4 regions of the Ensifer sp. YR511 genome follow, and region 2 is predicted to be linked to each of the others. Evidence: riboswitches for the same ligand, from Rfam matches in the RefSeq annotation. Region 2 holds a riboswitch; each other region holds the start of a gene.

Region 1 (7,462 bases), on a different contig from region 2:
CAATCTGGCGCATTTCGGCGCTTTCGATGAAGTCATTCGCCCAGGCGCACCGACGGGGGTCATGGTGTCCTGCGCCCAGGACAAATTCTCCGGTCCGCCGACCTGGGAGGACATCATTGGCAAGACGATCGGCCACGGGCGCCGGCCGAACCTGTTTGCCGACCTGAGCTACCTGAGCGAGCTCGTCACCGACAACACGCCCGGGCTGCACGAAAAAATCCGCGCGCTGCTCGACAAGTGGCTGCGGGACTACGATCCCGATGCGCGCCATCTGATGTTCGGCACCGACTGGTCGATGATGGCGCTGGAGAAGGACTACAACGCCTACGTCCCGCGGATTGCCCAGCAACTGAAGGAGGCCAATGTCAGCGAGGAGGACCAGCAGAACATCTTCTGGAAGAACGCCTCCCGTTACCTCGGCCTCGACCGGCCGGGGCCGACCCGCCAGCGGCTCGCCACCTATTGTCGCAAGCGTGGCCTGGACGCCTCCTGGCTCTCGCAGCTGGAGATCGCCTGACCGCGGAGACTGCTACCCGCGGCCCGGCACGTGCCTATCGCCACGGTGCGGTTCTGGCGATCCATTCGCGCGTCCGGCCTTCCGGGTCGGCATTGCGGGTGATGTCGGTAACGACGGCGGCGATGTCGGCGCCGTGCTCGAAGACGCCGGCGATCCGCTCGACGTTGAGGCCGCCGATGGCGACCAGCGGCAGCAACCCGACACGGTTCCGCCAGGCGGCAAGGCGCGGCAGTCCCTGCGGCGCCCACTTCATAGCCTTGAGAATGGTCGGATAAACCGGTCCGAGCGCGACATAGTCGGGCTTGGCAGCAAGTGCTGTCTCCAGTTCCGTCTCGTCATGGGTGCTGAGTCCGAGCTTCAGGCCGGCGGCGCGGATTGCAGCAAGGTCGGCCTCCGCCAGGTCCTCCTGGCCGAGATGGACGAAGTCGCAGCCTTCCGCGATCGCCAGTTGCCAGTAGTCGTTGACGATGAGCTGGCAGCCCTGCTCGTCGCAAACGGCCTTGGCCGCGCGGATCTCGCGGCGGATCTCTGCTTCCGTACGATCCTTGACGCGTAGCTGCACCAGCTTGACGCCGAGCGGCACCAGCCGCTCGATCCAATCCGCGCTGTCGACGATGAGATAGAAGGGGTCAAGTTTCACGCAAACACCGCCTTTCCGATGACGGGGGTGGAAGGGACGGCAAAATCGCGCGGTTCGAGCATGCCCGCCTCGAAGGCCTGCCGGCCGGCATCGATCGCGCCCGCGAAGGCAGCGGCCATCAGTGCGGGCTTGGCGGCGCCGGCGACGGCGGTGTTGAGCAGGACGGCGTCGTAGCCGAACTCCATCACCGTCGTTGCGTGCGAGGGCCGGCCGATGCCGGCATCGACGATCAGCGGCACATCGGGAAAGTTGGCCCGCACTGCCCTGAGCGCCTGGATGTTCTGCGGCCCCATGGCGCTGCCGATCGGCGCGCACCAGGGCATCAGCACCTTGCAGCCGGCTTCCACGAGCCGTTCGGCAACCACGAGATCATCCGTGGTGTAGGGAAAGACTTCGAACCCTTCGGCCGAGAGGATGCGCGCCGCCTCGACCAGGCCGAAGACATCGGGCTGCAGCGTATCGTGGTGGCCGATCACTTCGAGTTTCAGCCAGTTGGTGCCGAAGACCTCGCGCGCCATCTTGGCCGTCAGCACCGCCTCTGACACCGAGTGGCAGCCGGCGGTGTTCGGCAGCACGTGCACGCCGAGCGCCCGGATCAGTTCGAAGAAGGCGCCGCCCTGGCGGCCTCCGGCGGTTTCGCGCCGGAGCGAGACCGTGACGATCTCAGTGCCTGACGATCGCACCGCATCTTCCAGAACGGCGGGGGAGGGGTAGCGGGCGGTGCCGAGCAGCAACCGTGAGCGCAGGTCCTGTCCATAAAGCGTCAGCATGTCTCAGCCTCCTTTCATCGGCGAGAGAATTTCGATCCGGTCCCGGTCGCTGAGCGCATGACCCGAACGGTCGGCCCGGTGCACCAGTTCGCCGTTGACGGCGGTGGCGAGCCAGTCGCCTTCGAAATCAAGGGCGGCCAGAAGCTCGGTGAGGGTGGTGACGGCGAGGTCGTGATCCTCGCCATTGACGGTCAGTCTCATGCGGCATCTCCCTTCAGGTCCTGCGCAAGCGCGAGGTCGGCTGCTTCCGCCGCCAGGGCCGGCGAAAGCAGGAAGCCATGGCGGTAAAGTCCGTTGATCGTGATGGTCTGCCCGGTGCGCAGGGCGCGCGGCAGGTTGTTGGCGAAGGCGGGGCGGACGCCGGCGCCGGTTTCGACGAGGCGCGCTTCGCCGAAGGCCGGATGCAGCGCATAGGCGGCGTTCAGCAGTTCCATGAGGGAGCGGGCGGTGATCGGTCCGCCGTCATCCGTCTCGATCATCGTCGCCCCGCACATGAAGAGGCCGCCGCCGCGCGGCACGATGTAGAGCGGGATGCGGGGATGAATGAGCCTGACCGGCCGCGACAGTTCCACGTCGCTTGTCTGCAGGTAGAGCATTTCACCGCGCACGCCCCGCAGGCCCCGCGTTTCGCCGATGCGTGCCGCGCCGGCGCAGTCGGCGACGAGATCGTGGTGGCCATCGTCGCTCGTCTCATCGAGGAAGGTGACGCCGTGATCGACAAGCTTCTGCCGCAACCGGCTCAGCGCCCGGCGCGGGTCGAGATGCGCCTCACCGGGAAAAAACAGCGCCTCGCGGAAACGTCCGGCAAGCGCCGGTTCCAGCCGTTCGATCGCGGCGGCGTCGAGCCATTCGAAGCCGGAGGTGCGTGAGGCAAAGCGCTTGAGTTCGCCCGCATCCCGTGGCGGGGCGACGACAAGCGTGCCGTTTCGGGAAACCTCGCCTGGCAGGGCGTCGTCCCACCAGTCAATGGCGCCGATGCCCTTCGTCAGCACCACCTCTTCGGCGCTTTCGCGTTCGCACCAGGGTGCCAGCATGCCGCCGGCAAACCAGGAGGCCGCGCCGGCAAAGCCTGGCTTTTGCTCGACAACCGTCACCGCGACACCGCGGGCGCTAAGTTCATGCGCCAGACAGAGCCCTGCGACGCCGGCACCTTTGACGAGGATCCGCATGGCTCAGTGTTCCCGCGAGGCGTGGGCGGGCCGTCGTGAGGGAAGCGGGATGGTGTTGGCGGTGTGCATGCCGAGGCTCCGATTGTGGAGACCCAGTTCACGAGCGAAGGAAGGGGAAGGACGCCTTGCCGTAGAATGGTCGCGTGAAGGCGACGTTTGCGGCAGCGATGTCTGCACCGTCCCTACGCCAGTATGAACTGGATCAGGTTCAACGGGTCACTGCGCCGCGCAAATCGCATAGCAGAATCTCAGCCCCTTAGCGGGACACCCCTGGTGAATGCTCCAAGCTGACCGTTCGGGGCGGTTTTTGTCAAGAGCCAGCATTCGTGTGCGATGTGATCTCATCTGCCGAAAAAATTATCTATAATTTTGCGACGAGAAAGCGGAAGCGTTGGCGGCGTGCTGAAGGGAGGAGTGTCAGGCGGGCAGAGCGGGTCGAAAAATACCGGAGAAGCCCGGGCTCGTCCTCGTTTCTCGGGTGCGTTACGCCCGATTTCGGAAATGGGAGCTGCGACCGATTGATTGGTAATTGGTGCCCCGTCTCGGCGGTTTCCAGATTCGTTCACGGTCAAAAATGCAACCATAAGGGTATGCGATAACAGAAACTCTCCATTTGGGTGCTTGCGAACTTTGCTGGTCGATAAAATTATAGATAATATCAGATTCTATCTATTTCGCATTTGCAATGACCTGGAGGACGAGCCGAAATGCTGGACGGAACCCTATCAACTGGCGCTAATTTTACCCCGGGCGACGCGGGCGAATCCCGCTGGACCCAAGCGGAAGCTGAAAAAATCTATAATATGCCGTTCAACGATTTGCTCTACCGCGCACACACGGTCCATCGTGCGCAGTTCGATCCCAACGCCATCCAGATGAGCCGGCTGCTCTCGATCAAGACCGGAGGCTGCGCCGAGGATTGCGGCTATTGCAGCCAGTCCGCCCACTATCCGACCGGGCTCAAGGCATCGAAGCTGATGGAGGTCGAGCGTGTGCTTGCCGAGGCGCGAAAGGCGCGCGACGGCGGTGCGACGCGCTATTGCATGGGGGCCGCCTGGCGCAGCCCGAAGGATCGCGACATGGAGGCGATCGTCGCCATGATCGGCGGTGTGCGGGCGCTTGGCATGGAAACCTGCATGACGCTCGGGATGCTGACGCCGGACCAGTCCGCACGGCTCGCCGAGGCCGGGCTCGACTACTACAACCACAATGTCGATACCTCCGAACGCTTCTACGGAGAGATTATCACCACCCGCAGCTTTGCCGACCGGCTGGAGACGCTCGCGAATGTCCGCGACGCCGGCATCAAGGTCTGCGCCGGTGGCATTCTCGGCATGGGCGAAACCGCCGACGATCGGATCTCCATGCTGGTGACGCTCGCCAATCTGCCGGTGCCGCCCGAAAGCGTGCCGATCAACATGCTGATCCCGATCCCGGGCTCGAAGCTGGCCGATGCAGCGCCCGTCGATCCGATCGATTTCGTCCGCACCATCGCACTTGCCCGCATCCTGATGCCGCTATCGCATGTCCGGCTTTCGGCCGGCCGGACCGACATGAGCGACGAGACGCAGGCGCTCTGTTTCATCGCCGGCGCCAATTCGATCTTTGTCGGCGAAACCCTGCTGACCGCCGACAATCCCGGCGAGGACCATGATGCGGCGCTCTTCCGACGCCTGGGGTTGAAGCCGATGGCTCCGGCGGCAAGGCAGGATGCGGCCGAATGACCCTGGGTCTGTTTGCGCGCTATGAGAAGACGCTGGAGGGCCTTGATCGCAAGGGCCGCCGGCGCGCACTTGCCCCCGCTGGCGGCCTGGATTTTACCTCGAACGACTACCTGGCGCTCGCCGCTTCGACGCGGCTGAAGGCGGCGATAACGGGTGCCATCGCGCGCGGCGTGCCGGTCGGCTCCGGCGGCTCACGGCTGTTGCGCGGCAATCACGAAGAACACGAGGCGCTTGAGGCGGAAGCGGCCACCTTCTTCGGCGCGGAACGAATGCTCTTCTTCGGCAGCGGCTATGCCGCCAATGCTGCCCTGTTTTCGACGCTGCCGCAGCGCGACGACCTCATCGTCCACGATGCCCTGATCCATGCGAGCGCCCATGAAGGCATCGCTGCGAGCAAGGCCGATTCGGTTGCGGCAGCGCACAACGATATCGACGCCTTTGCCGATGCGATCGGCCAATGGCGCCGCGCCGGCGGCACAGGGCGCCCGTGGATTGCCGTCGAAAGCCTCTATTCGATGGATGGCGATCGGGCGCCGCTCGCTGACCTCTTAGCGCTTGCCGCGCAGCATGACGGCTTTCTCGTCATCGACGAGGCGCACGCGACCGGCGTCTTCGGGCCGGAAGGTCGCGGTCTCGCCGCTGAGCTGGAGGACCGGGAGAACGTCGTCATGCTGCATACTTGCGGCAAGGCGCTCGGTGTTTCCGGCGCACTGGTCGGAGCAAGCGCCGTGCTTTGCGATTATATCGTCAACCGCGCCCGCAATTTCATCTATTCGACCGCGCCCTCGCCACTCATCGCGGCCGCGGTGCGTGAAGCGCTCGCCACCCTCGTCGACGAGCCGGAACGCCGCGCCGCATTCGACGGCCTCAGGTCCTTCGCCAACCGGGCGCTCACCGAGGTGCTCGGCATCGAAGGCAGCGGCTCGCAGATCCTGCCCATCCCGATCGGTGATAACGGTCGAGCGGTCTGCATCGCCGCCCGCATGCGGGCCGAGGGTTACGATGTCAGGGCAATCCGCCCGCCGACGGTGCCGGAAGGCACCGCGCGTCTTCGGATCGCCATCACCCTCAACGCCGACCGGGCCGCAATCGTGCAGATGCTGCAGCAGTTGAAGATCGCGATCGCGAAGGAGCGGCCATGAAAACCCGTATTGTGGTCACCGGTACCGATACCGGCATCGGCAAGACCATCTTCTCCGCGGCGCTTACCGATGCGCTCGACGGTTGCTACTGGAAGCCTGTGCAGTCAGGGCTCGACGAAGAAACCGACAGCGAGACCGTCGCCCGGCTCGGCCGGTTGTCGTGTGACCGCGTCCTGCCCGAAGCCTACAGGCTCGCAACACCGGCATCGCCGCATCTGTCAGCACGGATCGACGGCGTCACCATCGAGCCGGAGCATCTTTCCCCGCAGGCGGTGGAACGACCGCTGGTGATCGAAGGCGCAGGCGGGCTTCTGGTGCCGCTGACGGAGCACACGGTCTTTGCGGATGTCTTTGCGCGCTGGCTGATCCCGGTGGTTGTCTGCGCTCGCACCGGGCTCGGCACGATCAACCACACCCTCTTGTCGCTCGAAGCGCTGCGCCGCCGCGCAATTCCCGTTCTCGGCGTCGCCTTCATTGGCGACGCGCAGGAGGACAGCGAAGCGATCATCGCGCGCCTTGGCGGGGTGCGCCGGCTCGGCCGACTGCCGCGGCTCGACCCGCTGACGCCCGACAGCCTGCGCCACGCCTTCGCCGAGAATTTCAACATCGCCGATTTTCGAGGGATGCCGGCATGAAAAGCTCCACCGTCTGGTATCCCTTCACCCAGCATGCCCTCGAACCGGCGATGCGCCGCATCGTCGGCACCGAGGGTGCCTATCTCGTCGACGAAGATGGCACGTCGATCCTCGATGCGATTTCGTCCTGGTGGGTTATCACCCACGGCCACCGTCACCCCACGATCATGGAGGCGATCCGCAGGGCTACGGAGACCTACGACCAGATCATCTTCGCCCAATATACTCACGCACCGGCGGAAGACCTGGCGCGCGGGCTGATCGAGATCGCACCGCCCGGGCTCGCCCATGTGTTTTATTCCGATAGCGGTTCGACTGCGGTCGAGGTCGCGCTGAAGATGGCGCTCGGGTTCTTCCACAACAGCGGCCAGCCGCGGAGCCGGATCTGTGTGCTGGAGCATGGCTATCACGGCGACACGATCGGCACGATGTCGGCCGGCGAAAGAGGCGTCTTCAATGCCGCATACGCGCCGCTGCTCTTCGCCGTCGATCGCCTGCCCTTTCCGGAGCCGGGCCGGGAGCAGGCAACGCTCGACGCCTTCGAACAGGCTTGCGCTTCCGGCGAGGTTGCCGCCCTGTTGATCGAGCCCCTGCTGCTTGGCGCCGGTGGCATGAAGACCTATCCGGCTTCCGTGCTGTCCGAGCTGAAACGCATTGCCGAACGGCATGGCAGCCTGCTGATCGCCGACGAGGTGATGACCGGTTGGGGGCGGACGGGCAGCCTGTTTGCCTGCGAGCAGGCCGGGATCGCGCCCGATATTCTCTGCTCCTCGAAGGGGCTGACTGGAGGCGCGCTTCCTCTGGCCGCGACGCTTTGCACCTCGGAGATCTTCGAGGCGCATCTTTCGGTCGACCGACGCAAGAC
Region 2 (7,462 bases):
CAATAGCGGCTTGCGCAGCGCCGGAAAGTCGATCCATCGCAGACGATCAAAACCACGAATGCCAAGGCTTGCCGTCAGCCGTTCGGACCGTGCCGCATGGGTCGCCATTGCCGGCGCGAGGATGCGGTGGACGAAGGGCAGCGCCATCAGCGCGTTGATCGCAACGACGATGGCAGGTGCAAAGCGCGCGACGTCACCGAAGGGACGCAAAAGCAGAAACCATCCGGCGCCGAGCACCACCGGCGGCACCAAGAGGATCAGCGAGGTGCTGGCACCGATGGCACCGGCAAAGCCGCGGGAGAGCGACGTCGCGTGACGCGGCGCGGTGGCGGTTGCCGCCGCCCGGATCATCACGGCTGCCATGGTGACGGAGGCGAGTGCCGAGGCGAGCGCGATTGCCGCACTCGTCCGCAGCGCCCGGTGCACCGCCGGATCGCGGGCGAGCTTCAGCAGATCGGCTTCGAGTCCGGAGATGAGAACCGCGACCAGCGGCGCGCCGAGAAACAGAAAGGCAAGCGTGATCCAGGTGCCATCACTCAGGCGCGCGATCCTTGACGCGCCATCGAAACGGCGCACAGTGCGGCCACCGGTCATGCCCTCTTCCGGCTCGGTCGCCAGATGACGAAGCAGGAGCAGCAGCAGGCCGGTCATGGCGATCTGCAGGGCTGACAGCGCGATCGCGCGCGGCGGATCGAAATCGAAACGCAGCGCCTGGTAGATCGCCACTTCGATTGTGCTGGCCGCAGGCCCGCCGCCGAGCGTCAGCACGAGGGTGAAGCTGGTGGCGCAGAGCATGAAGACGAGGCCGGCGGCACCCGGCAGGAGGCCGCGCAGCACGGGCCATTCGATGAAGCGAAAGAGTGCGCGTGACGGCATGCCGAGATTGGCGGCGCTGCGCCAGTATTCGGCGGGGATGCGCTCGAGCCCGGCCAGGAACAGGCGCGCTGCAAGCGGCATGTTGAAGAAGACGTGGGCAAGCAGGATGCCGAACAGGCCGTAAATGCTGACGGGCTGCGCGAGGCCGAGCCAGCGTAGGCCGGAATTGAGGAAACCCTGCCGCCCCCAGATCTCGATCAGCCCGAGTGCGCCAACCAGAACCGGCAGTCCGAGTGGCAGCGCCATCAAGCGCAGCAGCCAGATGCGGCCGGGGAACTGCGGTCGTCGCGCTAGCGCCCGGGCGACGGGGATGGCAAAGAGCACGGACAGCAACGTCGAGAGGGTCGCCTGCAGCAGCGTGAAGCGGGTGACGCGCCAGATGTAGGCGTCGAACAGCGCATCGTCGCTCGCGCCGCCCGTCTGGCTCAGCAAGGCGACGATCGCAAGACCGACGAAAAGGACGAAGACGCCGAGGCAGGCTGCCCCGGCGACCACTGTCATACGATTTTCGCGCAGTGCGAACAATCCGGCCTCAGTTCTTGCTCATGGCGGCAAGCCATTCGTCGATCCAGGCCTTGCGGTTCTTGGCGACGTCCTCCGAGGGCAGGAGGAAGGTGTTTTCCGGCTTGACCAGCTTATTGAAGGCGTCCGGCAGCGGCTCCTTGGTCGCTGCGACCGGCATCATCCAGTTCGTCGTCGGGATGATCGACTGGAAGTCCGGACCGGTCATGAAGGCGAGGAACTGCTTTGCCAGTTCCGGCTCCTTGGCGTTCTTGGTCATGCCGGCGACTTCGATCTGGATGTAGTGCCCTTCGGAGAAGGCAGCGGCCTGATAGCGCTCGGTGTTTTCCGCGACCATGTGGTAGGCCGGCGACGTGGTGTAGGACAGCACCATCGGCGCCTCGCCCTTGGTGAAGAGGCCATAGGCTTCCGACCAGCCGGGGGTGACGGTCAGAACGCGGTCCTTCAGCTTCGTCCAGGCGGCACCCGCCTCATCGCCATAGACGGCCTTGACCCAGAGCAGGAGGCCGAGGCCCGGCGTCGACGTACGCGGATCCTCGATGACGATCTTCTGCGACGGGTCGCCTTCTACCAGCTCCTTCAGGCTCTTCGGCGGCGTCTTCAGCGTCTCGGTGTCGTAGACGACGGCGAAGTGGCCGTAGTCATAGGGCAGGAACGTGTCGTCGGAGAAGTTGCCGGGAACGGTGACGCCGGTTGCCTCGACGCCGTGCGGCGCGAAGAAGCCCGTTGCCTTGGCTTCCGCAACGAGGTTGGTGTCGAGGCCAAGCACGATGTCGGCCTTGGAAGCCTCGCCTTCGAGCTTCAGGCGGGTGAGCAGCTCGACGCCGTCGGCCACGCCGACATAGTTGACCTTGCATTCGCAGGTCTTCTCGAAGGCTTCTGCGACCTTGGCGCCCGGGCCCCATTCGGTGATAAAGCTCTCATAGGTGTACACCGTCAGCGTCTTGTCGGCGGCGGTCGCGGCGCCGGAGAAAACAAGGCTCGCGGCCGTCGCAAGGGCTAGCCGGCTAAAGAATTTAAGTTGCGATGAATTGGACATGGCGAGGACCTCTCTCCCAAAGTTCGTTGTTGCATGGGAAAAGGGCGTATCGATCCGATCGCGTCTAATCCCTCCGCCGGTATGAGCCGGATCAGGTTCCGCGGGTTGGCGTTTTGACGCCTCTCAGCCTCCGGCCGCAATGCGGTCGGGAGGCACCCCGTTAGAGCGGCAAGAGATTTACCGCTGCCTCGGTCCCATGGCAAGCGATGTTTACGGCGAAGCAAGGGGACGCCTGGCCAGCACAATGGCTCGTGTTTGCGTATGCCGCCAACTGCGCTACACAACGGCAGCGAGGAGGAAATGTCATGCCCGATATGCTTGTTCGACTTTATGCCCTGCCGGCTGAACCTCAGTCGAAGCTTGGCCTTGGCATCAGCATTCGCCGCGCCATGGCGCCGGAGCGCCGCCTGGTCGTTTCCTGGATTGAAAAGACTTTCGGTGCCGGATGGGCGGGCGAGGCGGAAGCCGCCTTTTCCTCCACCCCGACGCGCATGCACGTCGCTGTCCATGACGAAAAGATCGTCGGCTTTTCCTGCCACGACGTAACGGCACTCGGCTTCTTCGGTCCGACCGGCGTCGACGAAAGCATGCGCGGGCAGGGGATCGGTGAGGCACTGTTGCTTGCAAGCCTCACGGCCATGCGCGAGGCCGGCTATGGCTACGCGATTATCGGCGGCGTCGGGCCGGCGAAGTTCTACGAGCGGGTGGCCGGCGCCGTCGAAATTCCGGATTCGACCCCCGGCATTTATGCCGGCATGCTTTTTCCCGATCCGGTGCCCGAGGGGCATTGATGGTCTGACCAAAATATCGAGAACCGCTCGTTCGACGGTTTTCTTCGTTTTCCTTCGGCGGTCCTTTGCGCTATGGGCTTTGCCATGGCTCGATCGACCTTCACCATTCTGCTTGGCGGCGCCCTTTCGCTGACCGACCGGCTGGCTCACCAGCTGGCCGCAAGTCGCTTCATTGCGGCTGACGGCGGCATGCGCCATGCCCGATTGCTCGGCATCGTGCCGGATGTCTGGGTCGGTGATTTCGACTCGACCGAGGAAGCCCTTCTTGCGGACTACGCCTCCGTCCCGCGCGAGCCCTATCCGGCGGCGAAGGCCGCGACGGACGGGGAGATCGCGGTCGAGGCGGCGCTGTCGCGTGGAGCCGATCGCCTGATTTTCGCCGGCGCCCTCGGCGGTACCCGCAGCGATCACGCCTTCATGCACCTGCTGCATGCCGTCGCCCTTGCCGAGCGTGGCCTTTCCGTGTTGATGACCTCGGGCGAGGAAGAGGCCTATCCGCTGCTGGCCGGCTCGCTCGACCTCGACCTACCCAAGGGCTGCCTCTTCTCGGTGCTCGGGTTGACCGAGCTTACCGGTCTTTCGATCGTCAATGCGCGCTATCCGCTCGACGATTTCACCTTGCCGTTCGGCTCGTCCCGAACCGTTTCCAACGTTGCGGAGGGTCCCCTTCGCTTCACTCTCCAGAGCGGTCGCGCCATTGTGCTCGCCCGCCCCTATGATCTTTCCGGAGCCTGAGCCTTGGCGCCTCCCATTCTGAAACTCGACGACATCTTCCTCACCTTCGGCGGCGCGCCGCTGCTAGCCGGCGCCAATTTTCAAGTCGAACCGGGCGACCGCATCTGTCTGGTCGGCCGCAACGGCTCGGGCAAGTCGACGCTGATGAAGATTGCCGCGGGCCTGGCCGAGGCGCAGTCGGGCGAAATCTTCCGCCATCCCTCCGCGACCATCCGCTATCTGCACCAGGCGCCGGATTTCGACGGCTACGACACGGTGCAGACCTATGCCGAGGCAGGACTCGGCCCGAGTGACGATCCCTATCGCGTCGCCTATCTGCTGCAGCACCTGGGGTTGACCGGCGAGGAAGACCCGAAGCGCCTTTCGGGCGGTGAGGCGCGTCGCGCGGCGCTTGCCCGTGTCATGGCGCCGGAGCCGGATATCCTGCTGCTCGACGAGCCGACCAACCATCTCGATCTGCCGACGATCGAATGGCTGGAAGACGAACTGATCCGCAGCCGTTCGGCGCTCGTTCTGATCTCGCACGACCGGCGCTTCCTGGAGAAGGTCTCGACCGCGACCGTCTGGCTCGACCGTGGCCAGTCGCGGCGGCTCGACCGCGGCTTTGCCCATTTCGAGGCTTGGCGTGACGAGGTGCTGGAGGCCGAGGAGCTGGAACAGCACAAGCTCGGCAAGGCGATCGAGCGCGAGGAACATTGGCTGCGCTACGGCGTGACCGCTCGACGCAAGCGCAACATGCGCCGCCTCGGTGAGCTGCAGACCATGCGGGCGACCTATCGCGGCCACAAGGGGCCGCAGGGAACGGTACAGGCGACGGCCGCCGACGCCAAGGAATCGGGCAAGCTGGTGATCGAGGCGGAGAAGGTCACCAAGGCCTATGGCGAGCGCACCATCGTCGCGCCGTTCTCGATCCGCGTGCACCGCGGCGACCGCATCGGTCTGGTCGGCCCGAACGGCGCCGGCAAGACGACGCTCCTGAAGATCCTGACCGGACAGATCGAGCCGGATACGGGCACGGTCAAGCTCGGCACCAATCTCGAAATCGCGACGCTTGACCAGAAGCGCGAAGACCTCAATCTCGACGACACGCTGGCGCACTACCTGACGGACGGGCGCGGCGACAACCTGCTGGTCAATGGCGAGCAGCGCCACGTCACCGGCTACATGAAGGACTTCCTGTTCCAGCCAGAGCAGGCGCGCACCCCGATCCGCGAGCTTTCGGGCGGCGAGCGCGCAAGGCTGATGCTGGCGCGCATCCTCGCGCGAGCAACCAACCTTCTGATCCTCGACGAGCCGACCAACGATCTCGACATCGAGACGCTCGACCTTTTGCAGGAGATCGTCGCCGGTTTTGCCGGAACTGTCATCCTCGTCAGCCACGACCGCGACTTCCTCGACCGCACCGTCACCTCGACGATTGCGCCGGCCAATCCGGAGGCGCCGGATGGACGCTGGATCGAGTATGCCGGCGGCTATTCCGACATGATGGCGCAGCGCAAGGGCGCGATCGAGGAGAAGCGCAAGGCCGAGAAGGCGGAAAAGGCCAAGGCCGATGCAGCCGCACCGGCCGCCGAAGCGCCGAAGGCTGCCAAGGGTAAGCTTTCCTACAAGCAGAAATTCGCGCTCGAAAACCTGCCGAAAGAGATTGCCAAGGCGGAAGCCGAGGCTGCCAAGCGCGAAGAAAAGATGGCGGACCCCAATCTTTTCACAAAAGATCCAAATGCTTTTGCGAAGCTGGCGCAGGAGCTGGAAAAGCTGCGTGCCGACCTCGCTCGCATGGAAGAGGAATGGCTGGAACTCGAAATGCTGCGCGAGGAGCTTGAGGGCTGAGACACAACAAAGACGGTCCCGCGCGGGATTGCGAAGGTAATACGTTGAATCCTTGCGAGTTTTACCGTTAAACTGGCAAGGGAAAGATGGCCTTCCGCGTTGAACGTTTTCACAGGGTATGATAAGTAAAACTTATTATATCACCTGTGAACGATCATGATGCCCTTCAAGCTAGAATCCGAAACCATTGGAATGCTTCTGACCGATGTCTCGCGCCTCTTGCGCGGGGCCTTCGACCGCAAGGTCAATGCCATGGATCTGGGCATCACGCCTGGCGAGGCGCGCACGCTGATCCAGGTGGCGCTCACCGAGGGCATCAAACAGGCCGAAATCGCCACACGCATGGGCATTGAGCCTATGACGCTGTCGGCCTATCTCGACAGGCTGGAGGCGAACGGGCTCGTCGCCCGCGTTCCCGATCCGGCGGATCGCCGCGCCAAGAATGTCGTCATCACCGAAAAGGCCGGTCCGTTGTTCAACGAGCTGATGACCGGTCTTCGCGAAATGATGGATGCCTATACGGAAGGGCTGGACTCGGAAGCGCGCGCGCTTCTCTGTTCCAACCTGCGCATCCTGCGTGACAATTTGCGTCAGCTCGATCCGTGCCTTGCCGGTAAGGAGACAGCGGAGAAGGCCGAAGTCCGGGTCGGAGCCGCGCAATGACGCGTCGCATGAGCGAGCGGCGCACAAGCATCATCGGTGCCTTCCTGGTGGCGCTCGGCCCCGTTTCCATGGCGCTGTATACGCCGGCGATGCCTGAACTGGTGCGCGCCTTCTCCTCCAGCGAAGCGGCGATCAAGATGACGCTGTCGCTCTATTTCGCCGGCTTCGCCTTTGCCCAGTTGGTGTCTGGCACGCTCTCCGATGTCATCGGTCGCCGCCGCGCGACGCTGATCTTCATGGCGATCTACCTCGTCGGTAGCCTGATGGCGGCCTTTGCGCCTTCCGTCGCGGTGCTTTTGGCCGGCCGCCTGGTGCAGGGCATCGGCGCCTCCGTCGGGATGACCGTGGCGCGGGCGATCGTGCGCGACCAGTTCACCGGGACTGAGGCCGCACGCATCATGAACATGATCGGCATGATGCTGGCCCTCGGACCCGCCGTGTCCCCGACGCTTGGCGGCTTGGCGCTCGGTCTCTTCGGGTGGCAGTCGATCTTCTTCCTGATGGTCGGCTTTGCCGCCATGGCCTGTCTCACCGTGCAGTTTTTCATGGCCGAGACCGCGACCCCGGATCCGGCCAAGGGCCACTTGAAGCCCATCCTTGCGGCCTATCGGCGGTTGGTGAGCGACAGCCGCTTCGTTTCCTCGACACTTGTGATCGGCGGAGCGGTCGGCGCACTTTATGCCTGGGCGACCATGCTGCCCTTCGTACTGATCAATGCGGTGGGGCTGACACCGACCGAGTTCGGCGTCGGCATGCTGATGCAGTCGGGCCTTTTCTTTTCGGGAACCGTGGTGGTGCGGCTGCTGATGCGGCGTTTCACGCCGCAGGCGCTGGTGCCGGCCGGCCTCGTCTTCATCGGTGCGGCCAGCCTCGCGCTTGCCTACACCATGCACATTCTGCAGCCGAGCTTCCTCTCGGTCATGCTGCCGATCGGGATTTATGCCTTCGGCATCGCCTTCGTCATGCCCTATATGATGACGGCGGCGATGGCGCCGTTTCCGGACAT
Region 3 (7,462 bases), on a different contig from region 2:
CGGGAGGCCCGGCTGATTGCCCTGGCCCTCCTCGCACCGCTGCTCGCTTTTACCGCGGTCCTCCTGCGCCGCCGCCAGACGCTGGCACTGGTGTCTGCGCGCGATCGCGCCGCGCGCGACGAGCTGGAGACCCGCGTAGCGGAGCGCACACATGACCTCAGCCTTGCCCGCGATCATCTCGAAACGGAGATCGCCGACCACCGGCGTACCGGCGAGAAGCTGCAGGCGGTGCAGCAGGAACTGGTTCAGGCGAACCGGCTGGCGATCCTTGGCCAGGTGGCGGCCGGCGTCGCCCACGAGATCAACCAGCCGGTCGCGACCATCCGCGCCTATGCCGACAACGCCCGCACCTTCCTCGAACGCGGCCAGCAGCAGACCGCGGTCGAGAACCTTGTCAGCATCGCCGAACTGACCGATCGGGTCGGCACCATCACCGACGAACTCAGAAGCTTCGCTCGCAAGGGCCGCTTCGTCGCCGAGCCGACGCCCATGCGCGACGTGATCGAGGGGGCGATGATGCTGCTGCGCAGCCGCTTTGCCGGCCGCATGGATGCGATCGTCATCGACCTCCCGGAAAATGGCCTCAGCGTCCTCGGCAGCCGCATCCGGCTCGAGCAGGTGCTGATCAACCTTTTGCAAAATGCCTTGGAAGCGCTCGGCACGCGCAGCGACGCCGAGATCCGCGTGCGCTGCGAGGACGGTCCCTCCGGGACGGTTTTGCTCGTCGTTGCCGATAACGGCCCAGGCATTCCCCTGCACATCCACGAGGATCTGTTCACGCCGTTCAACACCTCGAAGGATGAAGGGCTCGGCCTCGGCCTTGCCATCTCCAAGGAGATCGTCGCCGACTATGGCGGCGATATCACCGTCGAAACCAGCGACAGGGGCACCGTCTTCACGGTTCGCCTGAAGAGGGCCTGAGCGATGCAGCCGACCGTCTATCTCGTCGACGACGACAACCATCTGCGCAAGGCGATGACGCAGACGCTGGAACTCGCCGGCCTCGCCATTACCCCTTTTGCCAGCGCTGCCGAAGCGTTGAAGACGCTGGATGCGAATTTCGACGGCGTCGTCGTCAGCGATATCCGCATGCCGGGCATCGACGGCCTCGCCTTCTTCCGCCGCATCGAAGCTTTCGACGCGGATCTGCCAGTGATCCTGGTGACCGGCCATGGCGATATCCCGATGGCAGTGCAGGCGCTGCAGGATGGCGTCTACGACTTCATCCCCAAACCCTTTGCCGCCGACCGGCTGGTGCAGAGCGTGCATCGCGCGCTGGAAAAACGCCGGCTCGTGATGGAAAACCGCGCGCTGAAACGCGCCGCCGAGACGGCCGGCGACAGCCTGCCGCTGATCGGCCAGACGCCGGTCATGGAACGTTTGCGCCAGACGATCCGGCACATTGCCGATACCGATGTCGACGTGCTCGTCGCCGGCGAGACGGGCAGCGGCAAGGAGGTGGTGGCGACGCTGCTCCACAATTGGAGCCGACGCCGCAACGGCAACTTCGTGGCGCTGAATTGCGGGGCGCTGCCCGAAACGGTGATCGAAAGCGAACTCTTCGGCCACGAACAGGGCGCCTTCACCGGCGCCTTGAAGAAGCGCATCGGCCGGATCGAGCATGCGAGCGGCGGCACGCTGTTCCTCGACGAGATCGAGGCGATGCCACCGGCGACTCAAGTGAAGATGCTGCGCGTTCTGGAAGCGCGAGAGATCACGCCGCTCGGGACCAACCAGGTTCGTCCGGTCGATATCCGCGTCATCGCGGCTGCCAAAATCGATCTCGGCGACCCGGCGCAGCGCGGCGATTTCCGGGAAGATCTCTACTTTAGATTGAATGTCGTAACACTGTCGATCCCGCCGCTGCGCGAACGCCGAGACGATATCCCGCTGCTCTTCTCGCACTTCCTGACGCGGGCGGCCGAGCGCTTCAAGCGCGACGCGCCTGTGGTCACATCGGCCGTGCAGAAACATCTGATGACGCATGCCTGGCCGGGCAATGTGCGCGAGCTCTCGCACTTTGCCGAACGCGTGGCGCTTGGTGTCGAAGGTCCGCTGGGACAGCCGATTGCGCCCGCCGGACAGCCTGGATTTGCGCTCCCGGAACGGCTCGAACGCTACGAGGCGGAGATCCTGAAAGAGGTGTTGCGGGCTCAGCGCGGCGACGTCAAGGCGACGATCGAGGCGCTCGGCATTCCGCGCAAGACATTCTACGACAAGCTCCAGCGCCACGGCATCAACCGTGCCGATTACGCCGAGCGGGCCGCACCGGAAAAGGCCGGCCGCTAGCGTCAAACCCGAATCCGTCACCACACGCAATAGGTGCATCTTTGTCGGCAGGCGAATTCACGCTTGACGACCCGGGCCGATCGATGGCTATGATCTAGGCATTCACCAGGGGGGTCCCGCAAGGGGCTGAGATTCTGCTGGATGGCCGGCTTGCCGGCTGTGGCGCAGTGACCCGTTGAACCTGATCCAGTTCATACTGGCGTAGGGACGGTGCAGATATCGAAGCCAGGATTCCGTGCGTCCAGCATCTGGCGGAGCGTCTTTCATCCTTCCGGCATCAGAACTGGGTCTCCAATTGCAAACTTGGAGCCTCGTCATGAATATTGCCACCAAACCCGCAGCCCTCACGGTCACGCAAGGACCGCTTCCCGCCTCTCGCAAGATCCACAAGCCGGGCGTGCTTCATCCGGATATCCGCGTGCCGATGCGCGAGATTGCGCTCCACCCGACGTCGGGGGAGCAACCGGTTACGGTCTATGATTCCTCCGGCGCCTACACCGCCGACGACGCCGAGATCCGCATCGAGGACGGCCTGCCGCGGCTGCGCCGCAACTGGATCGTCGACCGCGGCGATGTGGAAACCTATGAGGGACGCGTGGTCCGCCCCGAGGACAACGGCTTTGTGAGCGGCGACAGGCTGACACCGACCTTCCCGTTTCAGCATGCGCCGCTGAAGGCCACGGGCGGCCGCGCAGTGACCCAGCTTGCCTATGCCCGCGCCGGCATCATCACGCCGGAAATGGAGTTCGTGGCGATCCGCGAAAATCTCGGCCGCGACGCGGCGCGCGCGAAGGTCCGGGACGGTGAAAGCTTCGGCGCCCACATCCCCGATCACGTGACACCCGAATTCGTGCGCCAGGAAATCGCCAGCGGCCGGGCGATCCTGCCTGCCAACATCAACCACCCGGAGTCCGAGCCGATGATCATCGGCCGGAATTTTCTGGTGAAGATCAACGCCAATATCGGCAACTCCGCCGTCACCTCGTCGATGGCGGAAGAGGTCGAAAAGATGGTCTGGGCGACGCGCTGGGGCGCTGACACCGTCATGGACCTTTCGACCGGCCGCAACATCCACAACATCCGCGAATGGATCATCCGCAACTCACCGGTTCCGATCGGCACCGTGCCGCTTTACCAGGCGCTGGAAAAGGTCAACGGCATTGCCGAGGACCTCACCTGGGAAGTCTATCGCGACACGCTGATCGAGCAGGCCGAACAGGGCGTCGACTATTTCACCATCCATGCCGGCGTCCGGCTGCACTACATCCCGCTCACCGTCGATCGCGTCACCGGCATCGTTTCGCGCGGCGGCTCGATCATGGCCAAGTGGTGTCTGCATCACCATCGCGAGAGCTTCCTTTACGAGCATTTCGAGGAAATCTGCGACATCTGCCGCGCCTATGACGTCTCCTTCTCGCTCGGCGACGGCCTGCGCCCCGGCTCGATCGCCGATGCCAACGACGCGGCACAATTCGCCGAACTCGAAACGCTCGGCGAGCTCACCAAGATCGCCTGGGCCAAGGATTGTCAGGTGATGATCGAAGGCCCCGGCCACGTGCCGATGCACAAGATCAAGGAGAACATGGACAAGCAACTCGCCGTCTGCGGCGAGGCGCCATTCTACACACTCGGACCGCTGACGACGGACATTGCGCCCGGCTACGACCACATCACGTCGGGCATCGGCGCGGCGATGATCGGCTGGTTCGGCACCGCCATGCTCTGCTACGTCACGCCGAAGGAGCATCTCGGTCTTCCCGATCGCAACGACGTCAAGGTCGGCGTCATCACCTACAAGATCGCCGCCCATGCCGCCGATCTCGCCAAGGGCCATCCGGCCGCCCAGGTGCGCGACGACGCGCTGTCGCGCGCCCGCTTCGAATTCCGCTGGGAGGACCAGTTCAACCTCTCGCTCGACCCGGAGACGGCCCGTAACTTCCACGACGAGACACTGCCGAAGGAAGCGCACAAGGTCGCGCATTTCTGCTCCATGTGCGGCCCGAAATTCTGCTCGATGCGGATCTCGCACGACATCCGCGCAGAAGCGCAGAAGGAAGGCCTGGAGGCAATGGCCGCGAAATACCGCGAGGGCGGCGACCTCTATATGCCGGTGGAAGGGGCGGCTGGCGCGGCCGAGTAGACGACAGAGACTCGTTGAAGGGGCCAGTCACGGCCCCTTCAGTTCACTCAGGACTCCGCCTCCCGCCTCGGAAGCGGAAGCGGCGACCGCCAAGGCTCTCCTCCTCCGTCATGCTCGGGCTTGAGCCGAGCATGACGGAGGGTGGGAGGCGCGCCAACGACCCCGTTCAATCGACAAACATGCAACGTCCTCTGTCCCTCTCGCGATCCCTCAGCGATGCGGGCGATCATCTGCATGTCGTGGCCGCTGCCAGAGGCCCGCACCTTGCGCTCCGTGTCGCCCGTCCCCCCAACAGCTTGTCCCCACATCGATTGAACGATATGCAAGGCGCACGCAAAAGTCGCTGTCGGCGAAATTCATTCGCGACGAGCAGCCGTACTGTACCGCGCAAAAGTCTTGCAGGACGACGCAAGAACGCCGTTTGCACAAGGAGAATGACTTGAGGACATGCCTGTTGAGACTGACGGCCTTGTCCATAGGAGCCCTTGCAGCATTCGGCGGAGATCTGCCGCGCCTCAACGGTGACCGGGGCTTTGCCGCGGGCCTTTCCTGGATTTCCGCTGCCCATGCGGACGACGCCGATGCCGGCGGCACGAATGGTGAAGGTGCCGCGGGCGGCAGCGACCAAGGTAGCGAAAACGTCGGGAGCGGCGGAAGCAACGGCACAGAGGGTGGCGGCGATTGGGGCTCCGGCGATGGTAGCGGCGTGGGCGGCGAGCCCGGCGGGACCGGGGCTGGCGGTGGAGGCGGCGTCATCGACGGAAGCGGCCTGAGCGGCGGAGACAGCGAGCGCCACTCATCCTCATCGCGCGACGGGCGGGATTACGGACCAACCGGCAGCGTATGGCACGGCGGCAGCAGTTTCCTCAATCTTTTTCGCCGGACACCGGAAGAGCCTCCCGAGGGGAGCGGGCCAGAGTCTTCCACCCGGCAGAAGAGCGATGCGGGATCCCGCAAAAGCGCGGGTCACACCAGAACAGAGCCCTGAAGAGATGTCTGCTTCGTCGCGCCGAAGGATGCCGTGTGCTGTTTATCGCAGACATAGAAGCGTCTGCGCCTGGATGCTTGGGCCAAGCCCTGGCATGACGGAGCAGCGGGAGGCGCGCTATCGATCCCGTTCGATCAACGAACGCGCAACGTCCCTATAGCCCTATAGCCTCTAGCGACCACTCACCATCCGCTCGACCACATCGAGCAGCACGTTGGCGCCGGCGACCAGATCATCCGGCTCCGTGTGTTCGCGCGGATTATGGCTGATGCCGTCGCGGCTCGGAACGAAGATCATCGCCGTCGGCGCGATGCGGGCGATCATCTGGGCATCATGACCGGCGCCCGAGGTCATGCGCCGGCTCTTGAGGCCTCGCGCCTTCGCCGAAGCCTCGACCGCTGCGACGATGCCCTGATCGAAGGCGACCGGCTGGAAGCGTGCCAGCCGCTCGACCGAGATCGTTACCCCCTCTTCCGCGCCGATGCGCACCAGAAAGTCCGTAAGCGCCGCTTCGAGCGCCTGCAGCCGATCCTCGTCCGGATCGCGCAGATCGACGGTGAAGGCGGCACGCGATGGGATGACGTTGATCGCGTCGGGCTCGAAACGCATGGTACCAATGGTCGCGACACTCGGCGCGTTCGACCGGGCAATATGCTCGCGCAGGAAGAGGCCGACACGCGCGGCCGCGAGACCGGCGTCGGAACGCATTGCCATCGGCGTGGTGCCGGCATGGTTGGCGATGCCATCGATCGTCACGCGCTGCCAGGAAATGCCCTGCAGGTTCTCGACGGCACCGATCGCAAAACCCTCGCGCTGCAGCACCGGCCCCTGCTCGATATGGAGCTCGACATAGGCGTGGGGCTTGAGGAACCCCGGCTCAACGTTGCCGGCATAACCGATGCGCGCGAGTTCTTGCCCAAGCACCGCGCCGTCCGTGCCGGTGGTTGCGAGCGCCGTCTCCACCGGCAGGCCGCCGGCATAGACAAGCGAGCCGAGCATGTCGGGCGCAAAACGCACGCCCTCCTCATTGGTAAAGGCGGCAACGACGATCGGTCGGGCCGGCGTCACGCCACGGTCCTTCAGCGTCTCGATCACTTCGAGCGCGGCAAGTACGCCGTAACATCCGTCATAGATGCCGGCATTGATGACCGTATCGATGTGCGAGCCGAGCATGATCGGCGCTTCGCCGCTGTTCTCCTCGCTGCGCCAGATGCCGAAGATGTTACCAATCTGGTCCACGGCCACATCGAGGCCGCCGCCTCGATCCAGGCGACGAGGCGGTTGCGGCCGGCCTTGTCGTTGTCGGAGCCGGCCAGCCGGGTCAGTCGCCCTTCTGCATCGCGACCGATTTCGCCAAGCTCGCGGATGCGCCCGATGAGGCGCGCGGCGTCGATGGAAGGAAATGACATGTTAGTCCTGCTTTCATGCGGATTTTGGTTCATGGCCGGCTATCAGCCAACGCCAGTCTCTGCCGGATAATCTCGGCGTGATAACGCGCGCCGAAGATCAGGGCGTCGTCGTTGAAGTCGTAACGCGGATTGTGCAGCGGCGCCGATGTCTCGCCATTGCCGATAAAGACGAAGCAGCCCGGAACGTGCTCAAGGAAGCGTGCGAAATCCTCCGAGCCGGTCATCGGCTCGGCGGCCGTTGCGACATTCCCGGTCCCGAACACCGTTTCTGCTGCGGCAAAGGCGTGGCCGGTCAGGGCCGGGTCATTGATCAGTGGCACGAACTCGCGCGTGTAGTTGACCTCGACCTCGCAGCCATAGGCATCCGCCGTACCCTTGGCGATCACCCGCATCTCCGCTTCGATCTTGGCGCTGACCTCCGGGCGGAAGCTGCGGGCATCGCCGAGGATGCGGGCGAGACCGGGCAGCGCGTTGCGCGTGCCGTCGGTCAAAAGCTCGGTGACCGAAACGACACCGATATCCGTCGGCGAGAGGCGGCGCGACACGATCGTCTGCAGATTGACGACGGTGGCGCAGGCGGCGACCAGCGTCTCGTTACCCCAGTGCGGCCGCGCCGCGTGCCCGCCGACGCCTTTG
Region 4 (7,462 bases), on a different contig from region 2:
GTTTCAATCGGTGAAGTCACGGCGATGCTGAAGGATTTCGCCGGTCCGCAGCTGGTACACGTGCTCGGCCGCCTGGTCGACGTGCTGATCAAGCCGCCGGATGCCGATCAACGGCTCGCGGCCATTACGACCCTGCTTAAAACGGGAGCGGCGAGCGACGGATATATCGAACTGCTCGGCGAGGGGCATGATGGAACCATCGCCCTGAAAGGATGGGCGCACGACCTGCCCGCCGGCGTCTGCCGGGCGATCGTCAAGAGCGAGGATACCTTCCTTGCCGATTGCAACGTCGCCATTTTCCAGCGCAACGACGCGCCTGACGGTTCGGCCGGCTTTGTCGGCCTCCTGTCCGCAAACGATCTGCCCCGAGCGCGCGACATCAAGGGCATATTCTATCGCGGCCGCGGCGCCTGGCGTTATGTCGGGCTCCACGAACGCCGGGTGGTGACAGGTCCACTCGAGACACCCGGCCATATCCGCGCGATGCTGCTCCAGAGCCAGAGCTCGCCGCAAGTCATGCTTCGCCTACGCGATGCCGCCAGCGGATACGATGGCACCGAGACGATCTCAAGCCTTCCGGTCCCTGTCCGCCTTGGCGTGGATGCACTCTACCAGGGTGAGGATGGGGCCTTCCTAATTTCGGGCTGGCTTTTAGACCCTGATGGGCACGTTGAAAGCGTGCGACTTTGCCGACAGGGCGGCGGAGCGCGGCTGGACGCAGCCTGGACCCGTACCGAACGATCCGACGTCGAAGAGGCCTTCGTCGATCGGCCGGAATTCAAAAGCGCGATTTCCGGCCATCGCCGGTCTCATGGATTTATCAGTCGGATCGAGGCGCTTGGTGGCGAAGCGGAGGGACCAGTTCACCTCGAACTCACCCTCAGGGACGCCCGCCGCGCCTACATGCCACTTTTCCCCGTGCGGCTGCCCGCACGCGCCGCCGCCTTGCGGCTGCTTGGCTCGATCGATCCGACAAGCTGGGCCCTGCCCGATATTATCGACCGGCAGATCGTCCCTTTCCTGACGGCGGCGCGCAACACCGCACCGAGCGTCGAGACAGTCGTCGACATGGGACCGTTCGATCAGGCCGAGGGTACCGCCATCCTTCTTGTCGCCGAAGAAACCGAGACGGATTTCGCACCGCTTTTGGGGCTGCTTGCGCTTGATCCGCAAACGCGCCAGGCCCCGATCGCGCTCGTGCTCCAGGCCGAGCGGTTCCGACGGCACGCGGTCCATATCCGTCAGCTCTCGGAATTCTATCGCCTACCGCTGCGGCTCATATCCGTCGAAGGCGCCGGCGATGCATGCGACCTGGCGCAAGCGGCTGCCGAAAGGGTAAACAGCGACGCGGTCGTTCTGCTTTCCTCGTCGCTGACGCCAGCCATTACCGGGTGGTATCAGGCACTCGTTTCCGCTTACGAGGCAAAGACGGGAAGCATCATTTCGCCGACCCTAGCCTATGAGGATCACTCGATCCGCTGGGCCGGCAGCACGTCGCTCGATCGCCCCGACCATCTTCAATCGAGCCGCTACGCCGGTTATCCGGTCGGTGCCGTCAATCGCCTGAAGCTGACCCGGGTCGCAACTGCATCGCTCGATTGCTGCATCCTGCCGCGCGAGGCGCTGATGGAGGATGCAGGCCCGTCGCCGACCTATCTCGGCGCAGCACTGAAGGGGCTCGATCTTGCCCTTCGCCTGAGCGGCAAGGGCTACGAGGCCTATTGGCTTCCGTCCCTGCAGATGGTCGGATCGGACGAGGTGCCCGGAGCGGGCTCCGCCGCCACCGCCCGGTTCGTGGAGCGTGTCGACCGGACGCTCTTCCGCGCCCGCTGGATGCCCGCCTCCGAAACCGCCCAAACATTCTTCGAGGAGACTGACGCATGAGCGAAAAACTCCGCGTACTTGTGGTTTCCCATGGCCACCCGACCCATTCGCTCGGAGGTGCGGAAATTGCTTCGCATGGTCTTCACAAGGCACTGAACGGCCTGTCGGGTGTGGAATCGATCTACCTCGCCCGTGTCGGCAATCCGGTTCCGCGCCATGGTGCCTCCGCACTGATGAGCCTGCGTCTCGCCATGGACGAAGTGCTCTACCACGCCGAAGACTTCGACCATTTCTTCCTCTCCAACGGCGATACGGACGCGATCCGCCGCGACCTTTTGCGCTTCGTCGGCGACATCAAGCCGGATGTCATTCACTTCCATCATATTCTCGGCTTCGGCCTGGAAGCGCTCTATGCCGTCCGTGATGCCCTGCCCAAGGCACGCATCGTCGTGACGTTCCATGAGTATCTGCCGATCTGCCACAATCACGGGCAAATGGTGAAACGCCCCTCGGGCCAGCTTTGCAACGGCGCCTCACCGATCAGTTGCCACACGTGCTTCCCCGAAATCCCGGTGTCGCGCTTCGTTCGCCGCGAACAGTTCGTGCGCGGCATGCTCAATCTCGCCGATGCCTTCATCGCGCCGAGCGCCTTTCTCGCCAACCGCTATGTCGAATGGGGGCTCGAAGCCGCAAAGATCTTCGTGATCGAGAACGGCATCGTCATGGGCGACAAGGCTCCGGCCCGCGAATTGCCGTCGCCAACGGCCCGGCGCAACCGTTTTGCCTATTTCGGACAGATGACGCCGTTCAAGGGCGTTCACGTGCTGATCGACGCGGTATCGCGCGTGCCCGATGACATCTGGGGCGATGAATCCTCGCTGATGATCTTCGGCGGCAACCTCGAGCGCCAACCGAAAGACTATCAGGAGAAGGTGGCGAAACTCATTGAGGACGCCGGTCGTCGTGTCCGCTTCTACGGCGCCTACCAGAACCAGGACATGCCAAGGCTGATGCGCTCGGTCGACTGGGTGGTGATGCCGTCGGTCTGGTGGGAAAATTCCCCTGTCGTTATCCAGGAAGCGCTGCATCATGGCCGGCCGATCCTCTGCTCCGACATCGGCGGCATGGCCGAAAAGGTTCGCGACCGCCTGGACGGCTATCACTTCCGCACCGGCAGCGCCCAGGATCTGGCCGACCGCCTGATCGACGTCCTCGGCGCGCCGCGGGCATGGGACAATCTGCGGGCAACGCTTAGGCGACCGACGAGCCATGTCGATTGCGCGCGCGAACATGTGGCGCTCTATCGCAAGATGCTCAAGGGCGAACAACCGGCCCTGCCGAGCGCGGCAGTGGCCTGAGATAGACCCGAAGCCCACACTGCTCAGCCAGATCGCGAAGCACGACCAAGAGCGCCCTGGGAGTCGGTTACGTTCGAAGGCGCGACGCCGACCCTTTGGCGTCGCCCCACCAATGATGAAAATGATGCACCGGCCCCCGCCCCTGTCCGATGGTCAGACGATCGGCCGCCACCAACGCGGCATGCAAGTAGGCCTTGGCTGCCACAACCGCATCGTCAATCGGCATACCCTTGGCAAGCCCCGAGGCGATTGCGGCCGATAGGGTGCACCCGGTGCCATGATCATTGCTGGTTTCGATCCGCGGCCGTGACAGGTTAAGGACACCCTCCCCGCTATAGAAAATATCGATCGCGTCCTTGCCCTTGGCATGGCCGCCCTTCATCAGCACTGAACGCGCACCGAGCTTCAGGAGCATCTCCGCCTGACGCGCGACCTCGCTTTCGGTTTCGGCAATTGCGCGTCCGGTCAACAGCGCCGCCTCGGGGAGGTTCGGCGTCAGCACAAGCGCCAGCGGCAACAACTCCTCCTTGAGCGTCGCGATCGCGTCCGGCTGCATCAGATGATCGCCGGAGGTTGCCACCATCACCGGGTCGATGACAGCCAGCTGGCCATAGCGTTTAAGACCGGCGGCAATCACCCCGATCGTCTCGCGCCGCGACACCATTCCGATTTTTACCGCACCGACGGCAAGATCGGAAAACACCGCGTCGATCTGAGCCGCAACGACGGTCGGGGAGATATCTGCAACCGCAGAAACCCCACGGGTATTCTGCGCCGTGACCGCCGTGATCACGCTGGCGCCATAAACGCCCAGCGCCGAGAACGTCTTCAGATCCGCCTGAATGCCCGCCCCGCCACCGGAATCCGAACCTGCGATGGTAACGGCGATCGCAGTCATCGGACCACCCGAATGAGGTTTGAGCCTTCTATAACTGATTCAAAAACAGACACGAGCAAAGCGACCTCCCGGAAATGGACGGAGATCCGATCGGTAAGCGCAAAGACGGCTGGTGAGCAGAAGGGCCCTTGCCGTTCCTACGCCGGTATGATCCGGATCAGGTTCAAGGGTCTGGCTCACCGCCATCTCAGCACCGTGACAGTGCGCCCCTCGGCAGGAAGAATGCTAGGGGCGGATGATTGGGGATGTCAATGGCCGGAAAGCTCGAATGCGTGGTTCGATGCAATTCGCGAGAAATCCACGCTTTCACAATGACAAAAAGGCCCCTATTGCCGTGAGAGCGCAAGGAGCCTTCTGTCTGAGCGTTCGACTTCACAGACGCGCCCACATTACTTTTTTCATCCGACAACGCAAGCGGCAAGCACACGCCTGCATCTCAGGAATCAGAGAATTCCGGGGTTCATGATGGCCGGATACCCCGTGCGCTGCACGGAAGTGCGACTCGGTCCTCGTCGTCGATCGTTTGGGGGTGTGGCATTGCCCGCGAAAGGATGGAGGATTGGCGAAGAAACTAAAATGAGGTTCGGCCATATGGTGCGATCGGCAACAAGGTGCCGATCTCGCTGGTGAATTCGGGTGGCGCAACCAGCCCGCGGCCCTGAGAGAAGCTGGAAAACTCTAGCCTCCGCTGGTCCAGCAACCTGGGGCAGTTCATGAAAACCCAAGACTTTCCGAAACACCGTAGGAAACTTGAGGCTCAGGTCAATGGCGACATCATCACGTTGTTTACGTTCCGGCGCCCGGGATGTCGCCTTGAAAAATGGTACCGAAAACCTGTTTCTAGGGGCGGATATCACGCTGGCGAACAACATCTCGCGGATCACCCTACAGAACGTAGCCGGTACCCAATGGCAGTGGCTATCCAGTCTCGCGAACTAAGCGGGCTTCTGGAACTTCACGAAGAAGACGTAAGAGGTCTCGGGGGTGTCGTTGATAGTCCCGGCGGCCATTTCGTCTGGAAGGAGATAGCCGACCTCAAGCGAGCGGCGAGCGTCCATCAAGCCCTTGGTCTCGATGACGTCGAGGCCGCAATCCCTGTGACGATCGAGCAATTCCTCGAAACGATACTCGTGAGCATGCTCGGCGTGGATAAACCCAGTGTCCCCCACGCCGAGGCGGGTAACTGTGCGGTTCGGCGTATCGAGTGCGAAGATGCCACCTGGCTTCAGGATGCGCTGGACACTCTTGAAGACGTTATCGCCGGCTTCGAGCGGGATGTGCTCGATTGTCTCGCCAGACCAGACGAAATCGAAACTCTCGTCCTCATACCGCTCAAGGTCGGCCATCGAATGATAGGCATACCGTACCGTTGTTCCGTGGTGCTCCGAGACGGTCGCCTTTTCCATCGCGGCCTTGAAGCGGATATCCGGTGGCAGATCGATGATCGTAATGTCTTCGGCTCCGCGGTACCCCATCGAGAGGAGGGCGCCTTGCTCGTCGCCTGAGGCGCCGCCGAGATCGAGAACCTTGGGGACCACCGGGAGGTGGTCTTTGATCATTCTCAAGCGCTCCTGGTGAAGCGGCTTGGGGAGGATGGAAAAAGACAGGCGGTTGTTGATGTCGGCGACAGCACGCATCCCATCTTTCCGGACGAGGCGGTGCAGGTAGTTTCGCTGGAACTCAGGAGAATTGACCAGGTTCGTCATAAGCCGCTCTTTCGGCTCCTGTTGCGCCCTCTGCGCCCATTTCTCGGCGATGCCCTTTTCAGCAGGACGGCCAAGAATTGACCGGTAGGCGAGGTCGGCAAGTTCTTCAATCGTGGTGTCGGTGGACACCGGAACCGCCTCTGACGCGTTTTGCTCTACTATACCAGACATGCTTGCACCTCCGTTTGATTGCGCGATTGTGTTGCACAAGCGGCGTCGCAAGCCAACCATACAATGCTGGCTGAGGCCAGCAGAGTTGTTCTTATGCGTGCAACGAATTGCAGTTCATCACGAATAGAGAAAAACCCGCTCTCACCATGCTGTCATCTGGCTCGTCTTTCACAGAGGCTGCCTGGGCATGTCCGACGTCGAATTCTCATCGCGATCGGTGTCGTAGGGTTATTGGAATTATGGCGCCTGACTCACAAAACCGCAGCCTGAGGCGCGTTACAAGCTTGAGTAACAAACGCGACCGCCTTACAAGCGGACGTCTGTGATTTCGACGCCAAGACGAAAGGCTCCAGATCATCCTCGTGAGGTTCTGGAGCTTTCTTCAGCTCGGGTGACGGCAGCGTGCCGAAACCGCGCTCCGACTACTGTTGCGTCACTTCGGATGTCTCTGGCAACTTTGCTGTCCATTCCGCAGTATTCCGTGGCGATTTCCAGACAGCGCTGCCGCTCCAAGGCCGTCGCCTCAGCCACCATAATAGTCGGGTCGCGCTGTCCGCGCGCAAGGTGACAGGCTGAAAGGCTCCATGCTTCTTTGGCAATTTTGTCGGGAATCAAAATTAGTCTCGATTGATCGTCAACTGCGAGTAAGCGGTCTCGCTTTCCTGAAGCGTGTGAGCACATTACGCCGCGCAGTTGAATTACATCCAATCGTCAAATTCTACAGCCTGCCCCTGCGAGACAAACTGGACGAGTGCTGACAGTAGTGCCTCCGCACTGGGACGGTCTAACGAAACTTCGATCGTCGCGCCCGCCGATGAGACTAACTCGAAGCTCCCCAGAAGCGGATCCCTCGATATCAGGCTGATTTCGCTACCCTGAAATTGGGCGCTGATTGTTGACTCGCCAAGCTCCATGAATGCCCCCTGTAATGCTTCGGTTCTAAAAATCTACGCCGAGGCGTTCGCTCACATATATAAGACGACAATAATATATATAGTTTCCACCAATCGCGGAAGCCGGGCCACTGAGGAACGCTCGCCCAACCACAAGGACATCGCCATGAAATACCGCCTAACGCTGGAATGCTCCAGCCGGTAAAGATGTCGCGTATCATCGCTCGCCGGCGCCTATTTGGCATCAGTTCTCGACAGGGAGCATTATCACTTCATCGTCGGGGGATCGGGAACGTAGTCCGCGGCGACCACACGATTGCCGACACCAACCGCCGCTCGCAACAGCAGGGCAAGACCATTGACACAGATCTCGATGCGTCGCTCCGACGATTGCGTCGCCTGGCATCTCGATGACTATCGCGGTATCCTGCAGACGGCTACACCGCCTACAATCGTGTCGCGCGACAGAGCGCGGAAATGACGGCGCTGTTCTGGCGGGATGCTGGGCGCACAGTTGGCGCCGGTTTTACGAGCTGCACGCAAACGAAAGCTCCAAGTGGCAACGGCGACAATTGAAGGACGGTCGTGCTTTGGTCGATCGAGGAAAAGGTG

The links. Region 2 has a riboswitch for thiamine pyrophosphate ahead of thiB (thiamine ABC transporter substrate binding subunit). Riboswitches for the same ligand answer to the same signal wherever they lie in the genome.
Region 1: another riboswitch for thiamine pyrophosphate. It lies ahead of thiO (glycine oxidase ThiO); the one in region 2 lies ahead of thiB (thiamine ABC transporter substrate binding subunit).
Region 3: another riboswitch for thiamine pyrophosphate. It lies ahead of thiC (phosphomethylpyrimidine synthase ThiC); the one in region 2 lies ahead of thiB (thiamine ABC transporter substrate binding subunit).
Region 4: another riboswitch for thiamine pyrophosphate. It lies ahead of thiD (bifunctional hydroxymethylpyrimidine kinase/phosphomethylpyrimidine kinase); the one in region 2 lies ahead of thiB (thiamine ABC transporter substrate binding subunit).

The regions. Positions count from the first base shown of each region.
Region 1 covers NZ_FNGR01000008.1:16,342-23,803, reverse strand. The annotation lists gene BLU15_RS16110 (amidohydrolase family protein) at 1-517, shown strand, start outside; gene BLU15_RS16105 (thiamine phosphate synthase) at 552-1,157, opposite strand; gene BLU15_RS16100 (thiazole synthase) at 1,154-1,927, opposite strand; gene thiS (sulfur carrier protein ThiS) at 1,931-2,128, opposite strand; gene thiO (glycine oxidase ThiO) at 2,125-3,096, opposite strand; TPP riboswitch at 3,258-3,378, opposite strand; gene bioB (biotin synthase BioB) at 3,804-4,820, shown strand; gene BLU15_RS16080 (8-amino-7-oxononanoate synthase) at 4,817-5,962, shown strand; gene bioD (dethiobiotin synthase) at 5,959-6,597, shown strand; gene BLU15_RS16070 (adenosylmethionine--8-amino-7-oxononanoate transaminase) at 6,594-7,462, shown strand, end outside.
Region 2 covers NZ_FNGR01000004.1:173,545-181,006, forward strand. The annotation lists gene thiP (thiamine/thiamine pyrophosphate ABC transporter permease ThiP) at 1-1,401, opposite strand, end outside; gene thiB (thiamine ABC transporter substrate binding subunit) at 1,409-2,437, opposite strand; TPP riboswitch at 2,489-2,607, opposite strand; gene BLU15_RS10280 (GNAT family N-acetyltransferase) at 2,743-3,228, shown strand; gene BLU15_RS10285 (thiamine diphosphokinase) at 3,313-3,963, shown strand; gene BLU15_RS10290 (ABC-F family ATP-binding cassette domain-containing protein) at 3,967-5,793, shown strand; gene BLU15_RS10295 (MarR family winged helix-turn-helix transcriptional regulator) at 5,953-6,456, shown strand; gene BLU15_RS10300 (multidrug effflux MFS transporter) at 6,453-7,462, shown strand, end outside.
Region 3 covers NZ_FNGR01000009.1:120,948-128,409, reverse strand. The annotation lists gene BLU15_RS17705 (sensor histidine kinase) at 1-921, shown strand, start outside; gene BLU15_RS17700 (sigma-54-dependent transcriptional regulator) at 925-2,289, shown strand; TPP riboswitch at 2,387-2,515, shown strand; gene thiC (phosphomethylpyrimidine synthase ThiC) at 2,606-4,429, shown strand; gene BLU15_RS40640 (hypothetical protein) at 4,884-5,417, shown strand; partial or broken gene BLU15_RS17685 (Zn-dependent hydrolase) at 5,589-6,826, opposite strand; gene BLU15_RS17680 (M20 aminoacylase family protein) at 6,856-7,462, opposite strand, start outside.
Region 4 covers NZ_FNGR01000011.1:2,273-9,734, reverse strand. The annotation lists gene BLU15_RS19150 (hypothetical protein) at 1-1,884, shown strand, start outside; gene BLU15_RS19145 (glycosyltransferase family 4 protein) at 1,881-3,182, shown strand; gene thiD (bifunctional hydroxymethylpyrimidine kinase/phosphomethylpyrimidine kinase) at 3,250-4,080, opposite strand; TPP riboswitch at 4,198-4,301, opposite strand; partial or broken gene BLU15_RS38985 (IS3 family transposase) at 4,620-4,742, shown strand; gene BLU15_RS19135 (class I SAM-dependent methyltransferase) at 5,016-5,957, opposite strand; partial or broken gene BLU15_RS19125 (transposase) at 7,230-7,462, shown strand, end outside.